4 regions of the Pseudomonas sp. LBUM1646 genome follow, and region 3 is predicted to be linked to each of the others. Evidence: predicted binding sites of a transcription regulator. Region 3 holds the regulator's gene; each other region holds the start of a gene.

Region 1 (5,641 bases), 3.3 Mb from region 3:
GGCTGGGTCTGGATGCGCTGGACCAGTTCACCCAGGGACTTGATGCCTTGCTGTTCCATCAGTTTGTTGAGACGGCTCGAAACCAGGTACTGCTTGTTTTCACCGAGCAAAATGCCACAGGCTTTTTCCAGGAAGACCCGGAACTGTTCGAAATCCAAATTACCCGTAGACAAAGATACCGCCTCTTAAATCGTGTTGACCGCCAGGGGCAAAAGGCCCCTAGCTGATGTCTGCTGCTTTGATCCGGTCGACTACCCGGGATGCCAGGTCATCAGGACGGAATTTGGCAAGGAAGTCATCGGCACCGACTTTCTTGACCATCGCCTGATTGAACACACCCGACAACGAAGTATGCAGGATGATATGAAGCTTTTGCATGCGAGGGTCGTTGCGGATCTCGGCCGTCAGGGTGTACCCGTCCATCTCCGGCATCTCGATGTCGGAAATCATCATCAGGAACTCTTCTTCCGGCTTCTTGCCCTCATCGACCAGCTTGCGCAGGTAATCCAGCGCCTGCCGACCGTCGTTCAACGCCACCACTTCGACGCCGACCGTTTGCAGGCAACGCGAGACCTGCTTACGCGCCACCGACGAGTCATCGACCGTCAACACCCGCAAGGACAACGCCTTGTGCTGGGTTTCGACATCGACCACACCGACCGAAATCGCTTCCGGTGTCGGTGCAACCTCCGCCAGGATCTTTTCGACGTCGATGATTTCGACTAACTGATTGTCGACCCGAGTCACAGCCGTGAGGTAATGATCGCGTCCAGTGCCCTTGGGTGGCGGATGAATCTCCTCCCAGTTCATGTTGACGATGCGCTCTACCGACCGGACCAGGAAACCCTGGGTCTTGGTGTTGTACTCCGTGATGATCACGAAGGGATTGCTTTGATCGAGCAACCGACCGGAACCGGTCGCCATCGCCAGATCCAGAATAGGAATGGTCGCCCCACGAATATTTGCCACACCGCACACGACGGGACTGGACTTGGGCATCAAGGTCAGTTTGGGGCATTGCAGCACCTCACGAACCTTGAACACGTTGATCCCGTACAGTTGCTGGCCGTCGAGACGGAACAACAACAGCTCCAGGCGATTCTGCCCTACCAGTTGCGTGCGCTGGTTTACCGAATCCATTACACCAGCCATGCCCAGACTCCTACACCAACAACGCTAAGTTGTGTTGCGACGCACATTCATCACTAAACGGCACGGCGCTTGCTTTTTAACCCGTATGAACGAACAAACGACATTTTTCCGACGCCTGACATCAAACTACCGCAAATTGCTTTGCGTGGTGTCGGCCGTTTGCTTTTTACCCGTTGGCAGCCCTGCCGTTGCTGATGCGGTTACCTTGCCTGACATGCTTATCGGCGTCACTCAGGGCTTTCTTGAATTCACCGTAGAAGACTATCTCGCTACCAGTCAAACGGAAGGTCGCTACGAAATCGAGGTCAAACAGCTCGATCCACGCCTGCGCATGCCCATGTGCGACAAGGAATTGACAGCCTCACTGGAGAGCCCCGCCACCCCGATCGGCCGGGTTACAGTCAAGGTTCGCTGCGAGGGCAGCTCCCCGTGGACAGTGTTCGTACCCGCTCAAGTGCGCCTGTTTCGAGACGTTGTCACTACCACCCGCCCTCTCAAGCGCGCGGGCATTATCGAACCTGCCGACGTCACTTTGCGCGAGCGGGACATCAGTCTGATCAACCAGGGGTATTTCACCTCGGTCGACCAGGCCATCGGACAGAAACTTACCCGACCAACGGTCGGCGATCAGGTCATTACCCTCGTCCATCTGGAACAAGCAGAAGTGGTGCGCAAAGGCGACCAGGTGGTGATTACCGCCCGCAGTGGTACGCTCAGTGTGCGCATGCCGGGTGAAGCGCTCTCCAATGGCGGGCTGGCCGAGCAAATACGGGTTAAAAACCTCAATTCCATGCGAGTCATCAAGGCGCAAGTCACCGCGCCGGGCCAGGTGGAAGTGTCTATGTAGAGGACAAGCTATGGCGCTCTGGCAGGCTGTTACCTAAACTGTGCCCAAGCAGCGCTGGCGCATGCAGCTCATTGAATAAATGAGCCTAAAGTTTTCGCAGGTATTGCCGAAAACATGGCAAGCGTCCAAATACCCAGAGGTTTTTTATCATGGTCATCGATTTCAGCCGTTTGAACAGCTCCTCGTCACTTACGGGCAGTACACGTACCAGCGTTGCCAAGGAAACCGCCGACGCCGGCAAATCCGCGCCGCTGACTACCCCGGCCGAACAGGCCAGTACCGTCAAAAGCGGGGAATCGGTACATCTCAGCAATGAGGCTCAACAGTTGCAGAAGGTCACTGACAAGCTGCGCGATCAGCCTGCCGTCGACAACGCCCGTGTGGCCGAGTTGAAAGCAGCGATTGCCGATGGCAGCTATAAAGTCGACAGCAGCCGTGTAGCCAGCAAACTGCTCAACTTCGAAGCCCAGCGCTAGGCCATCGCCTGCGCCAGGCTTTTGGACGCTTAAAACCCAAGGCCAGCCATGCACGACACTAATCTACTGCAACTGATCACCGACGACTTTGCTCCAGCGCAACGCTTGCTGGAGTTACTGCAAACCGAGTCCCTCGCCTTGCACGGTCGCGACATGCCACTGCTCGAAGAGATTCTGGCGCAGAAACAGGCATTGATCATTTTGCTCGAACAGCATGGCCGCAAGCGCAGCGAAATCCTCGCCAGCCTCAACCTGCCCATCGATCGCCACGGCCTGGAGCAACTCGCCAGCCATTCGAGCATCGGCGATCAGTTGCTGGAGCAGAGCGACGTACTGACCGATCTTCTGGCTCAATGCCAGGCGGCCAACGTCAAGAATGGCCAGTCGATCCTGATGCAGCAGGCCGCCACGGCCAATCAGCTGAAAATCCTCACCGGTGGCGAACCTCCAGCGCTCTATGATGCCCGCGGCTCAACCGCCAAGCTTGCGAAGCCACGCCCGCTCAGTCAGGCATGAGTCCGCCAATTGAGCACACCCTATCAAGACGCGAAACATGCTGGCAGAATGCTGGCTAGTAGTCATATTTTGTCTGGAGATTGATGAACCGTGTTCAATGCCTCAAGCGCGGAAGACGCTCCGCAACCACCCAAGGTGCTCACCACACCCCTGGAAATCTCCGGCAACCTTCGCCAGTTGCAAGACAGCCATGATCCGCTGATCATCACGTTCCACGAACGCAGCCAGCGTTTCCAGAGCTATCTGGTGGACCTCGATCGTGACAGCAACATGATGGCCCTGGATGAAATGATCCCCCGCGATGGTGAACGCTTCCTGCTGGCCGGCGAACCCTTTCGGGTCGAAGGCTTCCATGACGGCGTGCGCATTGCCTGGGACAGCAACGGTCCGCTGACCATCGACGAGTCCGGTGGCGGTCGTTGCTATCGTGGTGCGCTGCCTTCCGAAGTGGTCTACCACCAGCGTCGCAATGCCTTTCGTGCGGCGTTGAAACTGGCACAACTGGTCAATGTCGAACTGGGCGGAGAAAAGCTCAAGGCACCGGTCAACGGCAAGTTGCTGGACATCTCCGCCACCGGCTGCAAGCTGCGCTTCGAGGGCGACATCACCTCCAGCCTGCAACTGGGCCAGGTCTACGACCGTTTCGTCGCTGCCCTGCCCTTCGGCAGCATGACCGCCCCGGTTGAACTGCGTTACCTGCACTTCGAAGAAAGAATCTCCACCACCTTCGCCGGCGTCCGCTTTCACAACATGAGCGGCCTGGTGCAACGGCAGGTGGAGCGCTTCGTCTACCAGCTGCAACGCGAAGCCCGGCGCTTCGACAAAGACGACATGTAATACGCCGCGGCAATAAAAAACGGGCAGTCCCTTGCGGTGACTGCCCGTTTTTTTATGCCTCGATTTTAAGGCCTGGCCTCGGTGAAGCTTTGTTCGCGACCGCTGTCCGGGTCTTCGGGATCTTGCGGATCTGTCGGCTCTTCCGGAGTTGGATCGGGTTCAGGCTCTGGTTCCGGCTCGATCGGATTCTGCATCTGATCCTGCACCACTTGCTCATCCACCCGCGGGTCGAGGGCCGCCACCAGCGGTGAACTCGACATGCTATCGGGCATGGCCACGTGATGCAGCGGTGCATCGTCGACCACATGCAGATTGGTCACCGCTTTCGGGCGAATCCGCCACACCAGCACCAGCGCGAAGAAACTGAAGAAGGCATACAGCATGTGGCTACCGAACAGTTTCATCAGCACCCCGGCCACCAGCGGCCCGATACTGGCGCCGACACCGTAGGTCACCAGCAACATCGCCGTCAGGGACACCCGGCGATCACCCTCGACGTGGTCATTGGAAAACGCCACCGCCAACGGGTACAGGCAGAACTGCACCAGCGAACAGAGGAACCCGGCGATGAACAGCACCTCCAGCGGCACCTGCTGCATGATCGCCAGCGGCAACGCGGCCAGTGCCAGGCAAAAAGCAAACGTGCGGATCAGCAGCGCCCGGTCATAACGATCGGACAACCAGCCCAACGGCCACTGCACCACCAGCCCGGCAAAAATGCAGCTACCCATGAACAGACCGACCTGCTCGGTCGACAGCCCCTGCTGCGAGGCATACAGCGGCGCCAAGCCGTAGAACGAGCCGACGATCAACCCCGCGCCCAACACCGTGCTCAACGACTGTGGCACGCGCTTGATAAAGAACCGTGGCTCCATCGGTGCCGGATGCAAAGGCGCCGGGTGAATGCGTCGAGTCAGGGCCACCGGCACCAGGCACAACGCGAAGCACAGGGCGACCAGCATCAGCAGTTCCAGACCGAGGGCCGGGTGCAGGACCAGGATCAATTGACCCAACACCAGCCCCAGGTACGAGGCAATCATGTAGCCACTGAACACCAGGCCACGTTGCTTGGCCTCCGCCTGCTCATTGAGCCAGCTTTCGATCACCATGTACTGGCACATCATGCCCAGGCCGACGATGACCCGCAGAAACAGCCAGGCGGGCAGCCAGTCGATCAAGCCGTGGCCCAACACCGCCGCGCCGACGATCCCGGCACACGCCGCGTAAGCGCGAATATGCCCGACCCGGGCAATCAATCGGTGACCGATTTTGCCGCCCAGCACCAGGCCAAAATAGTTGGCCGCCATCAACGCACCGACCCATAGACCATCCACATGGTCGGCGGCCAGGCGCAAGGCCAGATAGGTACTTAACAGACCAGAGCCGATCAACATCATCAGCGAGGCGAAATACAGTGCTCGAAAGGATTTCCAGATTTGGCGCATCGGCGTTCCGAGCGGCTCCTTGCAGTGGGATCGGGCTATCGAAAACGATAGCCCGAAGACGACGGATCGTCAGGCCTGGGCTGCTAAAACACGCCGTTCCCAGGGAGTTATTTCATCAAAGAAGCTGGTCAACTCCATGGACTTCGAAGCGATGTAGCCTTCGATGAACTCCTTGCCAAACAGTTCCTTCGCCAATTGGCTACGTTTCAGACGTTCAAGGGCTGCGTGCAAGGTACATGGCAACGAAAGATTATCCGGCACCACGAATTCGCCCTGGATGGCCTCGCTTGGTTCGAGTTCGTTTTCGATACCGTACAACCCCGCAGCCAGGCTCGCGGCAATCGCCAGGTACGGGTTGGCATCCGCGC
Region 2 (5,641 bases), 3.4 Mb from region 3:
CCGGCAATCACGGTAAAGGTCGCCACCAGCGCCACCAGAATCCAGAACCCTTCCGGGTCGCCGGAGAGCGGCACGCCACCGACGTTCATCCCGAAAAAACCGGCAATGATGTTGATCGGCAACGCCAGCACCGTCACCACGGTCAGGGTAAACAGCGTGCGGTTGCTCTGTTCGTTGAGGTTGGCGGCGATCTCTTCCTGCAACAGCTTGATCCGTTCACCGAGGGCCGTGAGGTCGTTGATGATCAGTGCAAACTCCTCGGTGGATTTGCGTAACTCTTTGACGTCCTCCTTTTGCAACCATTGCGGCGGCCGGTTCAGCAAACGCAGCAACGATCCCGGCTCCAGCGCCAACAACCGTTGCAGCCGCACCAGCACCCGACGATTGGCGCCCAGTTCGGCACGGTTGGTCGACAGCCGCGAAGACAGCAATTCATCCTCGATCCGATCGACACTCTGGCTGGTCTTGCGCACGATCTGCGTCAGCACTTCGCCCTGATCGCGCAGCAGGTGCACCAGCAATTCCAACGGCGAGCGAAAGCACTCGCCGGCCTTCACCGAAGAACGCAGCTTGTCCACCGAGTGCAGCGGTTGCAGGCGCGCGCTGATAATCAGCTTGCTGCGAGCGCAGACCCACAGCGTCGAGACATCCGAGGACACCATGCTGCTGAGGTTGAACACCACATCGTTGACCACCGCCAACAACGCCGAATCGACGTGCTCGATACGCGTTGAGCGCGAGCCTTCGTGCAACGCTTCGAAAAACTCCTCGGGCAATTCCAGATGGCTTTTCATCCAGCGCTCGCACGCGGCGTGGGCCAGGTTCAAGTGCAGCCAGAGGAACTCATCGCTGTCTTCAGACTGTTGCAAACAGCGCAATGCCTCGGCCGAATCGATCTCCCGGCCGCGCTCACCCGGACGAAAACGGAAGCCGTAAAGCAGGCCGAACAAGTCAGTGTCGCGGTGAGTGTGATCGATGCTGTGGTTCATGAGGTCTCGTTGGGAGGGGCATTCATCCGTAGCCACGTAGCCACGTAGCCACGTAGCCACGTAGCAGCTGTCGAGCGGAGCGAGGCAGCGTTCGGCGACGCAGTCGTCGTCAAACCTGAACACGCGGTTCTCCTGAAACACCGCGGTGGCTGATTTCACGACGACTTCGTCGCCGAACGCTGCCTCGCTCCGCTCGACAGCTGCTACCGGGCATCATCGCAAGGTGTCTTGACGGTTTTGTGACAGTTACGTGGCGCGCAAACGTGTGCGTCACCAATCGTCGGGATTGATTCAAGAACTGCTCTGGCACGCCGATGACGCAGGTGCTAGGTTGCGCGGCTTCGGCCACGAGCCGAGATTGCAGACAGGGAAGTTTGGACGTCTTTCACGCCCAACCAGGCGTGCCTCTTTCCTGTCATGAGTATCACTTGATGCTGCAGAAATCCCTGAGAGCCCAAATCCTCGCGTTGCTGAGCGGCAGCTTGTTGGCGATATTGCTGATCGCCTTGGCTTGCTTTCACTACCTGTCCAGCGGCGTGCAAAGTTACGCCAACCTGATCGACGGCCCGCTGCATACTTCGCAACTGATCGATGAAGCCAACCTGCAATTCAAGGTGCAGGTTCAGGAGTGGAAAAACGTCCTGCTGCGCGGCAAGCAGCCGGCCGATCTGGACAAATACTGGAAGCAATTCGAAGACCGTCAGCGCGACGTGCAGGGCATCCTCGGCGAACTGGCCGGGCAGAAAGGCCTGGATGGTCAACTCAAGACCCGCATCGAACGTTTGCGTGACGAACACCGTCAGTTGGGCAGCGCTTACCAGAAAGGTCGTGATGCTTATGTAGCGGCGGGTGCCGACCCAACGGCCGGTGACACCGCCGTCAAAGGCGTGGACCGCGCCACCAGCGATCAGATGAGCGAATTGGTCGGTGAACTGCGCAAGCAGGGCACCGAACAATCGGCGCAGATCAGCGCCGCTGCCGAGCGCACGGTCATGCTCGGGATTATCGTGATGCTCGCCTCGGGTCTGTTGATCGGCCTGTTGAGCCTGTGGTTGATCAACCGCAACCTGGTTGACCCGATCCGCAAACTGATCGACTACGTGGCACAACTCAGCCAGGGCAAGTTCGCCGACCGCGTAGCCAGCACCCGTCAGGATGAACTGGGCAAACTGGCCATGGCCGCCAACACCCTGCGCGACTTCCTCGCCGAAACCTTCAGCCGTTTGCAGCGCAGCGCCAAGGACCTGGACAGCGCCAGCGGCGAGCTGAACTCCATCGCCACCCTGATGGCCAGCGGCACCAACGAGCAGTTCAGCCGCACCGATCAGGTGGCCACGGCGATGAACGAAATGTCCGCCACCGCCCAGGAAGTGGCGCGTCACGCAGCAGACGCGGCACGTGCGGCCGACGATGCCGACCAGTCCGCTCAGCAAGGCGAAAAGGTCATGCAGGGCACCATTCACACCATCACCCAAATGCGCGGCGAAATCGCCAACACCGCCACCGTCATCCGTCGTCTGGAAACCGACAGCGGGCGCATCGGCAAAGTACTGGAAGTGATTCGCGGCATCGCCGAACAGACCAACCTGCTGGCGCTCAACGCGGCCATCGAAGCGGCCCGTGCCGGTGAAGCCGGGCGCGGTTTTGCGGTGGTGGCCGATGAAGTGCGCAGCCTGGCCCAGCGCACGGCGGCATCGATCATCGAGATCAACCAGATCATCCAGACCGTGCAAACTGGTGCCGTGGACGCGGCCCAGGCGATTGAAAGCGGCCAGTCACGCAGCGAAGAAAGTGTCGCGCAGGTGACCGAGGCCGGCGCCATGCTGGAGCGCATCACCCATGCCGTGGAGGCCATCCGCGACATGAACCGCCAGATCGCCACCGCTGCCGAAGAGCAGACCTCGGTGGCCGAAGACATCTCGCGCAACCTCACCGAGATCACCACCATCGCCAGCACCAACCTGGACAACGTGCAACGCACCGAAGCGGCCAGCCACAACCTGCACGGGTTGTCGGGCCAGTTGAACGAAGTGACGGCGCGCCTGAGCGCTTAAGGCAAAAGACTGTGTACCGGTTTGCTTACCAAACCGGTACACAGTCGATCTCAAGTCTGGCCAGCCGATGTCGATGATGGACTTAACCTGAACCCACATAGGATAAGTCCCATGGTCAGCATCACCTCGGTTTCGATCAACCAGACCCTCTCGACGCCTTCGAGCAAAACCGCGATCAGCGACAGCACCGACGACGCGACGTCAGCGACCGCGGCTGCCTCCAGCGATACCACCAAGGCTTCTGCGAGCGGTGCGGCACCGGCTGCCGGTGGCGGCAGTTCGAGCAGCAGCACTGAATCCGACACGGTGAAAGAACTGCGCAAGCAGATCGCCGAACTGCAAAAGCAACTGCAGGAACAACAGCGGCAATTGCAAGCGGCTCAGGCCAAGCAGGAAAGCGCCGATGCCAAAGCCGCCAACGTAGCCGCCGCGCAGTCGCAGATCGCGACCACCTCGGGCTCGTTGCAAACCGCCACGGCGGCGTTGTTGCAGGCGTTGCAGGATGAGGGCAGCAGCACGTCCGGGTCGATGGTCAGTACGTCGGCTTAATGGGCTGCCGGCAGGCTGAACGTAAACAGCGTGCCGTTCTGCGCCGTGGACGCCACGTGCAGTTGGCCGCCATGGGACTGGGCAATCTGGCTGGCAATGTAGAGGCCCAGTCCGAGGCCGGCCCGAGGCGTGTCGCGGGTCGGTCGCGAGTAGGGCTGGAAGAGATGGGGCAACACTTCTTCGGGGATCGTCCTCTGATTCTTCACCCCCAGCATCAAGGCACCCTGATCCACCTGCGCGATGACTTCGATGTCACCTTGGGCATCGCCATGGGCGATGGCATTGGCCAGCAGGTTGGAGAGCAATTGCGCGACACGCTCGCGATCGCAATGGATGCCTTGCAACTCACCGATCGATGCGCGGATGACCCGTTGCAGGTGCACGCCCTGTATCTCTGACATCACATGTTGCAAGGCATCGCCCAGGTCCGCGCAGGTCTCGATGTTAAGCGGGATGCCGTTGCCCAGGCGTCCACGGGCGAAGTTCCGATGGTGACGATGTCTGCCGCCGCGGTTTGCTCCATCTTCATTTATCTCTGCGTGAACCCGTGGGGATTCTAGCGACCCTGGCGCGCGCAGGCATAAAAAAACGCACGACCCGAAGATCGTGCGTTCTTGAATCCGGCAAAAACCCTGTAGGAGCGAAGCGTGCTCGCGAAAGCGGTGTGTCAGTCACATCAATGTTGAATGTGCTGCCGTCTTCGCTCCTACAGGGATAACGGGGATTATGTGTCTTGCTTGTTGCTCAGGACTTTGCCGGTGGCGGCATCGAAATCCACGTCCCATTCAGCGCCTTTGGCATCTTTCAGTTCAACTTCGTATTCGTAGCCGTTGAAGTGGTTGTCCAGATCGGTGTCGGTGATGGTCGCGCCCGGATGCAGTTTCAGGGCCGCCTGGTTCATTTCTTCCAAAGGCTTGATCTTGCCGCTTTTGACCAGCTCAGGGATCTGGTCGACGCGAATATCAGCTTGGGCCATGCCAGCAGTGAGGGTCAGGGCAGCGGCGGTGAACAGGGCAGTCAGGGTTTTCATAAGATTCTTTCCTTGGGGTGATCTGTTTAAGTGGGCTCAGGTTAACCGGCGCAACTTAATTCACCCTTAATTCATCGGCCGCCGCTAAAAGCACTCGCGCCCACAGGTTCAGCACAATCCTGTGGGCGCGAGCCTGCTCGCGAAGAAGTCGACGCAGTGTCGCTGCCCGATACCTATTAGTAGCCGTTGTTCTGCAGCAATTGCGCCACGGTGCCAGCCGCCGGGCGCTTGTAGAACTTCAGCAGTTCGCTGGCGCGGTTGGTGAAGATGCCGTCGACACCCGAATCCATCACCTTCTGGTAATCCACCGCGTCGTCGATAGTGTAGACGTGCACCAGCAGGCCCTGATCGTGGGTGAATTGGTTCATCCACGGCTTGACCAGGTCCGAATAGCTCTGATCACCGCCCTTGGTCAGCGCCGCCGAAGGGCCGGTGCCGATCGCGCCCTGGGCCTTGGCGTACTCGACCCATTGCTGGAATTCAGCTTTGTCTTTCGGCTCTTGCTTGGCGTAGTAAGTGGCTTTGTCCTTGTCGCCGGATTCGGCGAAAGTCACTTTGGATTTCGGCTCAATGCTGCCGTCACCGACCCACAGCAGCAGGATCTTCGGCACGTTCGGCATTTCTTTTTGCAGCAGTTCGAGGCTGCTCTTCTCGAAGGTTTGCAGCACGACCTTGCCTTTGCCCTGGCCGACCGCAATCTCGCTCTTCGCCAGTTTCGAACCGACCGGGCTCAGCCAGCCGCGATCCTGGAGTTTCTCCTTGAGGTCGCGTTCGATGCCGGGGAATTGCTTCGGCTCTTTGGTTTCGATGTACAGGCCCGGCTTGTGCAGCGGGTTGCCTTGGGCGATGTCGATAATTTCGTCGAGAGTCAGAATCTTCAGGCCGACGTAGGAAGGACGCGCGCGATCCGGGTAAGCGGCGTTGAACCAGCTGCCGGCATCGAGGGTTTTCAGTTCGGCAATCGTGAACTGGTTGGCCGGGGCGTCCTTGCGCTCAGGGAACTTGGTGGCAACGTCGGT
Region 3 (5,641 bases):
CGAGCATGACCATCAGCGTCGGCATGATCGCCAGGGTCAACGGCACCTTGATGACGATCTTCGAGCCTTTGCCCTTGGTCGAGTAGATATTGATGGTGCCGTTGAGCTGGGCGATCTTGGTTTTCACCACGTCCATGCCCACGCCACGACCCGACACGTCGGAGATCTCGGTTTTGGTCGAGAAACCCGGCGCGAAGATCAGGTTGAAACAGTCCGACTCGCTGAGACGGTCCGCTGCATCCTTGTCCATCAAGCCTTTCTTCACAGCAATGCCGCGCAGAACATCAGCGTCCATGCCCTTGCCGTCATCGGAGATGGACAGCAGGATGTGGTCGCCTTCCTGTTCGGCAGACAGAATCACCTTGCCGCTGCGAGGCTTGCCCATCGCTTCGCGTTCGGCCGGCTCTTCGATACCGTGGTCGACCGAGTTGCGCACCAAGTGGACCAGCGGGTCGGCCAGGGCCTCGACGAGGTTCTTGTCGAGGTCGGTTTCTTCGCCGACCAGTTCCAGGTTGATCTCTTTCTTGAGCTGGCGAGCCAGGTCGCGAACCAGACGCGGGAAGCGCCCGAAGACCTTCTTGATCGGTTGCATCCGGGTCTTCATGACCGCGGTTTGCAGGTCAGCCGTGACCACGTCGAGGTTCGACACAGCCTTGGACATGGCTTCGTCGCCGCTGTTAAGGCCCAGACGGACCAAGCGGTTACGCACCAGTACCAGTTCGCCAACCATGTTCATGATTTCGTCGAGACGCGCGGTATCAACCCGCACGGTGGTCTCGGCTTCGCTGGCCGGTTTTTCCGGTGGCGGCGCGGACGGTGCGGCGCGAGCAGGAGCCGCTGCCGGTTTTGGCGCTTCGGCTTTAGGCTCAGGCGCTTTGGCGACTGGCTTCGGTGCAGCAGCGGGCGCCTTGGCAGCAGGAGCAGTCACGACTGCGCCAGTGCCAACCTCGGTGAACTTGCCTTTACCGTGCAATTCGTCGAGCAGCGATTCGAACTCGTGATCGGAGATCAGATCGCCGCCGGCCGCTTTAGCGGTTGGCGCAGCCGGAACCGGCGCCGAAGCAATCGCGGTTTCCAGCGCATCGACAGCAAAGTTGCCCTTGCCGTGCAGTTGATCGAGCAGTGCTTCGAATTCGTCGTCGGTGATGTCCGAGCTGTCGCCGGCCGCTTTCGGGGCCTTCGCAGCTGGAGCTGCTACGGCATCCACCGCGAACTGACCTTTACCGTGCAACTGATCGAGCAACGACTCGAACTCGGCGTCAGTGATTTCGTCGCTGGCCGCAGCATTGCTGCTCGGCACTGGCGCAGCGGCGGGAGCTTCGGCCTGGGCCTTGACGGCGTTCAGCGAGTCCAGCAGTTGTTCGAATTCATTATCGGTGATGTCGCCCGACTCGCTTTCAGCGGCCGGTTCTTCCACCACGTCGGCAACCGGAGCTGCATCGGCAGTTTGCGGCTCGGCCAGACGGGCCAAGGCCTCAAGCAATTCTGGAGTGGCAGCCGTAATCGGGCTGCGTTCGCGGACTTCGGTGAACATGCCGTTCACCGCATCCAGCGCTTCGAGAACTACGTCCATCAGTTCCGAGTCGACGCGTCGTTCACCCTTGCGCAGGATGTCGAACACGTTCTCGGCGATGTGACAGCATTCCACCAGCTCATTGAGCTGGAGGAAGCCGGCGCCCCCTTTTACAGTGTGAAAACCGCGAAAAATTGCATTGAGCAAGTCCGCATCATCCGGTCGGCTTTCCAGCTCGACCAGCTGCTCGGACAGTTGCTCTAGAATCTCGCCGGCCTCAACCAGGAAATCCTGAAGGATCTCTTCATCGGCGCCGAAGCTCATTAAGGGGGTGCTCCTGAGGTCTAAAAACCTAAAAAACCTAAAATGCTAAAACTCTAAAATCCTAGGCTGGATAACAAATCGTCCACATCGTCCTGACCGGACACAACGTCTTCTCTTTTATCGGCATGAATCTGCGGACCTTCACCCTGAGAGAGATGTTTTTGCGGATCTTTTTCAGCCAGCATCGCTTCACGGTCATGCTCGATACCCGCAAAGCGGTCTACCTGGCTGGCCATGAGCACGAGCTTGAGCAGGTTGCTTTCAACTTCGGTGACCAATTGGGTCACGCGCTTGATCACCTGACCGGTGAGGTCCTGGTAATCCTGAGCCAGCAGAATGTCGTTCAGGTTGCTCGACACCGTGCGATTGTCTTCGCTGCTGCGTGTCAGAAATCCGTCGACCCGCCGCGCCAGCTCGCGGAACTCTTCAGCCCCGACTTCGCGACGCATGAACCGTCCCCAGTCGGTGCTCAACGCCTGGGCTTCATTGCTCAGGCCATTGACCAGCGGCGTGGCGTTTTCCACCAGGTCCATGGTGCGGTTGGCAGCGGCCTCGGTCAGCTTGACCACATAACCCAGACGCTCGGTGGCATCCGTGATCTGCGAGACTTCCTCGGCTTGCGGCATGTTCGGGTCAATCTGGAAATTGACGATCGCGCTATGCAGTTCGCGAGTGAGCTTGCCCACTTCCTGGTACAGGCCGCGGTCACGGGTCTGGTTGAGCTCATGGATCAGTTGCACAGCGTCGCCGAACCTGCCTTTTTCAAGGCTTTCGACCAGTTCGACCGCGTGTTTTTTCAGGGTCGATTCAAAATCGCCCTGTGAAGATTCGTTATGCTCCATAGCTCCCCCGTGGCGCAGTTGCTCAACCGATGCGTTCGAAAATTTTCTCGATTTTGTCTTTCAACGCCTGGGCCGTGAAGGGTTTGACCACATAACCGTTAACACCGGCCTGGGCCGCTTCGATGATCTGTTCGCGCTTGGCTTCCGCGGTCACCATCAGCACGGGCAGGCTCTTGAGCTTCTCATCGGCGCGCACGTGGCGCAGCAGGTCGATGCCGGTCATGCCGGGCATGTTCCAGTCTGTTACCAGAAAGTCGATGCTGCCGCTGTTGAGAACCGGAATGGCAGTGGTGCCATCGTCAGCCTCGACCGTGTTGGTGAACCCAAGGTCACGCAACAGGTTTTTAATGATCCGCCGCATCGTTGAGAAGTCATCAACGATGAGGATTTTCATGTTCTTGTCCAATTCGACCTCCAAGCAGTCTTAAACGCGCCCAGCACCTGGACGCGCCATTTCAATCAATCCGGCAAAGCACTCAAATGACTGTCTGGAGCACAACAAATCGAGACCGCTGCAGTTCAACACCACACCAGCCTCGTTCGCAGTGTCCCCACACTGCCTTCAGCGCGCTCGCCACTCCCCCAAACGCCCCCGCAAACGGGCCGCGCACTGGCTGTGTAACTGGCTGACACGCGATTCGCTGACACCCAGGACCTCACCGATTTCCTTGAGGTTCAGCTCTTCGTCGTAGTACAGCGCCAACACCAGTCGCTCACGCTCCGGCAAATTGGCAATCGCGTCCGCCAGCGCAGTCTGGAAGCGTTCATCTTCCAGATCGCGTGACGGCTCCAGATGAGCACTGGCGCCATCCTCGTGCAGCCCTTCGTGTTCGCCGTCCTGCAACAGGTCGTCGAAACTGAACAGGCGGCTGCCCAAGGTATCGTTCAAAATCCCGTAATAATCGTCGAGACTCAATTGGAGTTCGGCCGCAACTTCGTGATCTTTAGCATCACGGCCGGTTTTAGCTTCAATCGAGCGAATTGCGTCGCTAACCATACGGGTATTGCGGTGGACCGAACGTGGTGCCCAGTCCCCCTTGCGTACTTCATCGAGCATCGCGCCACGGATTCGAATGCCCGCGTACGTTTCGAAACTCGCGCCTTTGCTGGCGTCGTATTTGGTCGACACTTCAAGCAGGCCAATCATCCCGGCCTGGATCAGGTCTTCCACCTGGACACTGGCCGGCAGACGCGCCAGCAAGTGATAAGCAATGCGTTTGACCAGTGGCGCGTAACGCTCGATCAGCTCGTATTGCGCATCACGTGCCGACTTCTTGTAGAGGTTGTAGCCACTGGCTGTCATAGGACGGGTCCTGCGGTCTGTTGCACGAGGCGCTCGACGAAAAACTCCAGATGCCCACGCGGGTTGGCCGGTAGCGGCCACGTGTCGACTTTCTGTGCAATCGCCTTGAACGCCAGGGCGCACTTGGAGCGCGGAAAGGCTTCGTAGACGGCGCGTTGTTTCTGCACGGCCTTGCGCACACTTTCGTCGTAAGGCACGGCGCCGACGTATTGTAAGGCGACGTCGAGGAAGCGGTCCGTGACCTTGGTCAACTTGGCGAACAGGTTGCGACCTTCTTGCGGGCTCTGGGCCATGTTGGCCAGGACGCGGAAGCGGTTCATGCCGTAATCGCGGTTCAGCAGTTTGATCAGGGCGTAGGCGTCGGTGATGGAGGTCGGCTCGTCGCAGACCACCAGCAACACTTCCTGGGCGGCGCGGACAAAACTGACTACCGAGTCACCAATACCCGCAGCGGTGTCGATCACCAATACGTCGAGGTTATCGCCGATATCGCTGAAGGCCTGGATCAGGCCGGCATGCTGGGCAGGGCTCAGATGAACCATGCTCTGGGTGCCGGACGCGGCCGGGACGATGCGGATACCGCCCGGGCCCTGCAACAGAACGTCGCGCAGCTCGCAGCGGCCTTCGATCACGTCGGCCAGGGTACGTTTGGGCGTCAGTCCCAGCAGAACGTCGACGTTCGCCAGACCCAGATCGGCGTCCAGCAGCATGACGCGCCGGCCAAGCTCTGCTAGAGCCAGGGACAAGTTCACTGACACGTTAGTCTTCCCGACGCCACCTTTGCCGCCGGTCACCGCGATCACCTGTACGGGATGCATGCTGCCCATGTTATTTCTTTACCTTGTCTTGCATAGACGGAGGCCACATTACTGGCTGCGCGTTCATTAACTGAACAATGCATGGCAGACCATCGATGTAGGTACAAAAACTGTTCATTAGTACCTCAGCCAACCTGCTTGGTCGGGCTGTGGTAAATATCAGCGAACATGTCAGCCATGGCTTCTTCGCTGGGTTCTTCCTGCATTTGCACGCTGACCGCGCGACTGACCAACTGGTGACGCCGCGGCAGATGCAGATCATCTGGAATACGCGGGCCATCGGTGAGGTAAGCCACCGGCAATTCATGACTGATGGCCAGGCTCAACACCTCGCCCAGACTCGCCGTTTCATCCAGTTTAGTCAGGATGCAGCCGGCCAGCCCACACCGCTTGTAACTGTGATAAGCAGCGGTTAGAACCTGTTTCTGGCTGGTGGTTGCCAGGACCAGATAATTTTTCGATTTGATGCCGCGACCGGCCAGGCTTTCGAGCTGCATGCGCAGGGCCGGATCGCTGGCTTGCAGGCCCGCGGTATCGATCAGCACCACGCGTTTGCGCAGCAATGGCTCCAGCGCCTGCACCAGGGACTGGCCCGGATCGACGTGGGTCACCGACACATTGAGAATGCGGCCCAACGTCTTGAGTTGTTCCTGGGCGCCGATGCGGTAGCTGTCCATGCTCACCAGCGCGATGTTTTGCGCGCCGTACTTGAGCACGTAACGGGCCGCGAGCTTGGCCAGGGTGGTGGTCTTGCCCATGCCGGCAGGGCCGACCATGGCAATCACGCCGCCCTCTTCCAGTGGCTCGACTTCCGGTGTGGAGATCATCCGCGCCAGGTGCG
Region 4 (5,641 bases), 1.7 Mb from region 3:
AACGGCTACAACCTGTCCAAGTGGGTCGGTGAGCGGATTCTTGAACGGGCGCGGGAGCGCGGCGTGCGGGTCAATCTGTATCGCCCCGGCAACATCAGTTTCAACAGCCTCACCGGCGTCTGCCAGCCGCACAAGAATCGCTTGATGCTGATGCTCAAAGGCTCGATTCAACTTGGCCAAGTGCCGGAGTTCTCGCTGAACTTCGACCTGATGCCGGTGGACTTCCTCGCCCGTTTCATCGCCTTCCATGCCAGTCGTTATCAGTCGGAACACGCGGTGTTCAACCTGCACAACCCCGAGCCGCTGAGCTGGGACGCTTACGTGGATTCGTTTCGCGAAGCCGGCCGGGAATTCTCGATGGTCAGCGTCGCCGACTGGCAGCAGCAACTGGGCCGGGTCGACAGCGATAACGCGCTGTTCGGCGTGCTGGGTTTCTACCTCAACGGCTTTGAAGAAGACATCGGCGATATCTCGATGATCGGCCACGACAACGCTCAGGCCGGCGTCCGGCAGATGGGCGCGCACTACCCGGAAAAATCCCCGGCGCTGCTGCGTCGCGGCTGCGACTACCTCAAAGAAATCAACTTCATCTGAAGCACCCAACTGGAGCAAGACCATGAAAACCCTGCAACCCGATACCCTGATCAAAAACCCTCACGGTTGCCACGTAGCATCTTCGGTGAATGTGCCGACGGACGCTTTGAAAGTCTGGGAGGTGGTCGGTAACTTTGCCGGCTTCGACGCCTTCATTCCGGCGCTGTCGCACATCGAAATGACCGGTGAAGGCGTGTCGTCCCTGCGCAAGAAAGTCTTCAAGGACGGCAACCTGGTGGTCGAGCAACTCAACTCCCGGGATGACCAGGCACTGAGCATGACCTGGACGACGATCTACAACACCTTGGGCGTGGCGAATCTGTGGGCGGCGATGAATGTGGAATCGCTGGGCGCGGGCAAGTCGCGGGCGACCTGGACCATCATCGCGGAACCGGCCCAGGGCGGCGCGGAGGCGTTGCCGGGGTTCAAGGACTTCGTGCAGGGGTTTGCCGATGATGCGATGAACAATGTGTTGAAGTTGTTTGCGTAAGGCATGAAAAAGCCCGCTGTGGAGGTGATCCACAGCGGGCTTTTTTACATCGTTAGATCAGATTTTGAAGCTGTCGACCAATTGCTTCAGGCGGTTGGCCTGCAACGACAAGGCATCGCAATCCTTCAAGGTTTCATTGAGGTTGGCCACGCTTTGCTGGTTCAGCAAGTTGATCTGGTTAACGTCGACGTTGAGGGTTTCCACTACTGCGGTTTGCTCTTCGGTCGCCGCGGCCACCGATTGGTTCATGCCGTCGATTTCACCGATGCGCTGGGTCACGCTGACCAGGCGCAGACCGGCCTGGTTCGCCACTTCAACGCTCTCTTCACTGGAGACCTGGCTGGCGTTCATGGTGGTCACCGCTTCACGAGAACCGATCTGCAGCGAGGTGATCATCTTGTGGATCTCCTCGGCCGATTCCTGGGTGCGATGGGCGAGGTTACGCACCTCGTCCGCCACGACCGCAAAACCACGACCGGCTTCACCGGCACGGGCCGCTTCGATGGCCGCGTTCAGGGCCAGCAGGTTGGTCTGCTGAGAGATGCCTTTGATCACATCCAGAATGTGCCCGATGTTGTCGGTGCTGGCATTCAGGGTTTCGATCTGGGTGCAGGACAGGCTGATTTTCTGCGACAGCTCGGTCATGGCCAGGATGGTTTTCTCCACCACCTGACGACCGTCGTCGGCCTGCTCGCTCGCGCCGCTGGCGTGCTGCGAAGCATCGGCGGCGTTACGGGCGATTTCCTGGGTCGCGGCACCGAGTTCGTTGATCGCGGCAGCCACACTGTTGGTGCGGGCGCTTTGCTCGTCGGAACCGATGATCGAGGCGTTGGACGATGCCATCACCCGTTGCGACAAGTCATGGACCTGACGGGTCGCCGAGGACACTTCAGAAATCGACGCGTGAATCCGCTCTACGAACTGGTTGAAAGCACCGCCCAGTTCACCGAATTCGTCTTTGCTTTCCACGGCTAGACGACGGGTCAAGTCACCTTCACCCTGGGCGATGTCTTTCATCGCACGGCCCATGGTGGTCAGAGGGCGCATCAGCACGTTGATCAGCAGGCTCAGCAGCACTGCAATGGCGCTCACGGCGATAAACATCGCAATCAGTGCCGAGGTACGGAATTGGCTCAACGGAGCGTAGGCCTTGTCCTTATCGATCGACAGACCGATGTACCACTCGGCATTTGGCAAGCCACTTACCGGGGTGAACGAGAGAATGCGGTCTTGCTTGTTCAGGGTGACTTCCTGATTACCCTTCTCGATGCGCACACCAGTGTTTGGGTAGATATCTTTCAGATTCTTCATCACCTGATCTTTGTCCGGGCTGACGATCACCTGACCGTCGGCACTGACCAGGAACGCGTGACCGATCCCGCCGAAGTCCACCGAGTTGATGATCTTCACCAGGGTTTCCAGGCTCAGGTCACCGCCGACAACGCCGAGCAGTTCACCGTTCTTTTTCACCGGCATGGCGATGGTGACAACCAGGCCACCGACCGCAGCCATGTAAGGCGGGGTCAGCATGGTCTTGTCGGCAGCGACAGCTTGTTTGTACCAGGGGCGCTGACGTGGATCGTAACCATCCGGCATCTTCGCGTCAGGGCGCTGGGTGAACACACCATTGGCCTGGCCGACGTAAGTGAACTGGAAGTTCGAGGTGAAGGCAGGTTGATCCACCAGCCCTGGCAGATCGGCACTCGCCCCCTGGTGAGCGACGTTCTGCGCCAGGTTTTCCAACACCAGCACGCGTCCACTCATCCAGTTTTGTACGCTGCTGGCGGTCAAATCGCCCGCTTGCTGCACGGAGGATTCGAGATTCTGCCGGATGGTGTTTCGCTGCAAATAGTCGTTGTACAAAGTGAACAACGCGAAAGCCAGCACCACGACGCCTGAAGCGGCCAGCAGGATTTTATGGCTGAACTTGAGATTCATTTCATGGGACTTCTTATGCAAAAAGTGGGGATGCGTTCCGGATTGCAACATTCCATGTAACAGCGCAGGCGGCTTTCTGAGGCCGCTCTACTTTGGTGCACGCATGTCTCACCAGTTTTTCGGCACGAGAAGGAGAAATCTTAGGGGTTTGTATGAAATGGCCGAAATTCAGGACTGATTCCCGCCGAACGGCGTGCTAGAGCGTCTGATTAACCAGATTTCTGTTGTTGTCGGGTCGCTTTATCACTGAAGCTTTTTGGTGTTCCAAAACGACAAAACCCCTGTCTGCGTTAGCAGACAGGGGTTTCGGAATTCAATCTTGACGATGACCTACTCTCACATGGGGAAACCCCACACTACCATCGGCGATGCATCGTTTCACTGCTGAGTTCGGGATGGGATCAGGTGGTTCCAATGCTCTATGGTCGTCAAGAAATTCTGTGACCAGCCCGTTACCGCAGTAACGTGCCAGCAAAAAATGGTGACTTCTACTAAAACAAAACCCCTACCTGCATACGCAGATAGGGGTTTCGGAATTTAATCTTGACGATGACCTACTCTCACATGGGGAAACCCCACACTACCATCGGCGATGCATCGTTTCACTGCTGAGTTCGGGATGGGATCAGGTGGTTCCAATGCTCTATGGTCGTCAAGAAATTCTGTGACCAGCCCGTTACCGCAGTAACGTGCCAGCAAAAAATGGTGACTTCTACTAAAACAAAACCCCTACCTGCATACGCAGATAGGGGTTTCGGAATTTAATCTTGACGATGACCTACTCTCACATGGGGAAACCCCACACTACCATCGGCGATGCATCGTTTCACTGCTGAGTTCGGGATGGGATCAGGTGGTTCCAATGCTCTATGGTCGTCAAGAAATTCGGTAGCCAGGTCGTTCACCTTTCGGTTTACGCTCCAGCGAATGGGTATGTGATAGATCTCGGTGCTTTGTGAGTATCTCGAACTTTCGGTTCATTGCGTCTTCACACACCGCAATCTGATGCTCTCTCGAGTAGTCAAATTGCTTGGGTGTTATATGGTCAAGCCTCACGGGCAATTAGTATTGGTTAGCTCAACGCCTCACAGCGCTTACACACCCAACCTATCAACGTCGTAGTCTTCGACGGCCCTTCAGGGGACTCAAGGTCCCAGTGAGATCTCATCTTGAGGCTAGTTTCCCGCTTAGATGCTTTCAGCGGTTATCTATTCCGAACATAGCTACCCGGCAATGCCACTGGCGTGACAACCGGAACACCAGAGGTTCGTCCACTCCGGTCCTCTCGTACTAGGAGCAGCCCCTCTCAAATCTCAAACGTCCACGGCAGATAGGGACCGAACTGTCTCACGACGTTCTAAACCCAGCTCGCGTACCACTTTAAATGGCGAACAGCCATACCCTTGGGACCGGCTTCAGCCCCAGGATGTGATGAGCCGACATCGAGGTGCCAAACACCGCCGTCGATATGAACTCTTGGGCGGTATCAGCCTGTTATCCCCGGAGTACCTTTTATCCGTTGAGCGATGGCCCTTCCATACAGAACCACCGGATCACTAAGACCTACTTTCGTACCTGCTCGACGTGTCTGTCTCGCAGTCAAGCGCGCTTTTGCCTTTATACTCTACGACCGATTTCCGACCGGTCTGAGCGCACCTTCGTACTCCTCCGTTACTCTTTAGGAGGAGACCGCCCCAGTCAAACTACCCACCATACACTGTCCTCGATCCGGATAACGGACCTGAGTTAGAACCTCAAAGTTGCCAGGGTGGTATTTCAAGGTTGGCTCCACGCGAACTGGCGTCCACGCTTCAAAGCCTCCCACCTATCCTACACAAGCAAATTCAAAGTCCAGTGCAAAGCTATAGTAAAGGTTCACGGGGTCTTTCCGTCTAGCCGCGGATACACTGCATCTTCACAGCGATTTCAATTTCACTGAGTCTCGGGTGGAGACAGCGCCGCCATCGTTACGCCATTCGTGCAGGTCGGAACTTACCCGACAAGGAATTTCGCTACCTTAGGACCGTTATAGTTACGGCCGCCGTTTACCGGGGCTTCGATCAAGAGCTTCGCGTTAGCTAACCCCATCAATTAACCTTCCGGCACCGGGCAGGCGTCACACCCTATACGTCCACTTTCGTGTTTGCAGAGTGCTGTGTTTTTAATAAACAGTCGCAGCGGCCTGGTATCTTCGACCGGCATGGGCTTACGCAGTAAATGCTTCACCCTCACCGGCGCACCTTCTCCCGAAGTTACGGTGCCATTTTGCCTAGTTCCTTCACCCGAGTTCTCTCAAGCGCCTTGGTATTCTCTACCCAACCACCTGTGTCGGTTTGGGGTACGGTTCCTGGTTACCTGAAGCTTAGAAGCTTTTCTTGGAAGCATGGCATCAACCACTTCGTGTTCTAAAAGAACACTCGTCATCAGCTCTCGGCCTTAGAATCCCGGATTTACCTAAGATTCCAGCCTACCACCTTAAACTTGGACAACCAACGCCAAGCTGGCCTAGCCTTCTCCGTCCCTCCATCGCAATAACCAGAAGTACAGGAATATTAACCTGTTTTCCATCGACTACGCTTTTCAGCCTCGCCTTAGGGACCGACTAACCCTGCGTCGATT

Evidence for each region. The regulator FliA, encoded in region 3, starts transcription of late flagellar genes. The targets are predictions, from matches to a motif close to CTAAAGTTTNNNNNNNNNNNGCCGNTAA.
Region 1: a site for FliA is predicted at 2,085-2,112, ahead of flgM (flagellar biosynthesis anti-sigma factor FlgM). Genes of this name have one in related genera too.
Region 2: a site for FliA is predicted at 1,280-1,307, ahead of ACA071_RS23900 (methyl-accepting chemotaxis protein). Genes of this name have one in related genera too.
Region 4: a site for FliA is predicted at 3,139-3,166, ahead of ACA071_RS00620 (methyl-accepting chemotaxis protein). Genes of this name have one in related genera too.

Annotation. Positions count from the first base shown of each region.
Region 1 covers NZ_CP166810.1:5,173,381-5,179,021, forward strand. The annotation lists gene cheR (protein-glutamate O-methyltransferase CheR) at 1-173, opposite strand, end outside; gene ACA071_RS23540 (chemotaxis protein CheV) at 220-1,152, opposite strand; gene flgA (flagellar basal body P-ring formation chaperone FlgA) at 1,238-1,999, shown strand; gene flgM (flagellar biosynthesis anti-sigma factor FlgM) at 2,149-2,475, shown strand; gene ACA071_RS23555 (flagella synthesis protein FlgN) at 2,524-2,991, shown strand; gene ACA071_RS23560 (flagellar brake protein) at 3,082-3,828, shown strand; gene ACA071_RS23565 (MFS transporter) at 3,894-5,273, opposite strand; gene ACA071_RS23570 (glutamine synthetase family protein) at 5,343-5,641, opposite strand, start outside.
Region 2 covers NZ_CP166810.1:5,243,841-5,249,481, reverse strand. The annotation lists gene ACA071_RS23905 (transporter) at 1-989, opposite strand, end outside; gene ACA071_RS23900 (methyl-accepting chemotaxis protein) at 1,418-3,043, shown strand; gene ACA071_RS23895 (hypothetical protein) at 3,155-3,592, shown strand; partial or broken gene ACA071_RS23890 (sensor histidine kinase) at 3,589-4,077, opposite strand; gene ACA071_RS23885 (PepSY domain-containing protein) at 4,317-4,622, opposite strand; gene ACA071_RS23880 (glycerophosphodiester phosphodiesterase) at 4,799-5,641, opposite strand, start outside.
Region 3 covers NZ_CP166810.1:1,850,386-1,856,026, reverse strand. The annotation lists gene ACA071_RS08240 (chemotaxis protein CheA) at 1-1,837, opposite strand, end outside; gene ACA071_RS08235 (protein phosphatase CheZ) at 1,891-2,679, opposite strand; gene ACA071_RS08230 (chemotaxis response regulator CheY) at 2,702-3,073, opposite strand; gene fliA (RNA polymerase sigma factor FliA) at 3,242-3,982, opposite strand; gene fleN (flagellar synthesis regulator FleN) at 3,979-4,809, opposite strand; gene flhF (flagellar biosynthesis GTPase FlhF) at 4,926-5,641, opposite strand, start outside.
Region 4 covers NZ_CP166810.1:125,367-131,007, reverse strand. The annotation lists gene ACA071_RS00630 (amino acid adenylation domain-containing protein) at 1-594, shown strand, start outside; gene ACA071_RS00625 (SRPBCC family protein) at 617-1,084, shown strand; gene ACA071_RS00620 (methyl-accepting chemotaxis protein) at 1,142-3,022, opposite strand; rRNA gene rrf (5S ribosomal RNA) at 3,340-3,455, opposite strand; rRNA gene rrf (5S ribosomal RNA) at 3,564-3,679, opposite strand; rRNA gene rrf (5S ribosomal RNA) at 3,788-3,903, opposite strand; rRNA gene ACA071_RS00600 (23S ribosomal RNA) at 4,064-5,641, opposite strand, start outside.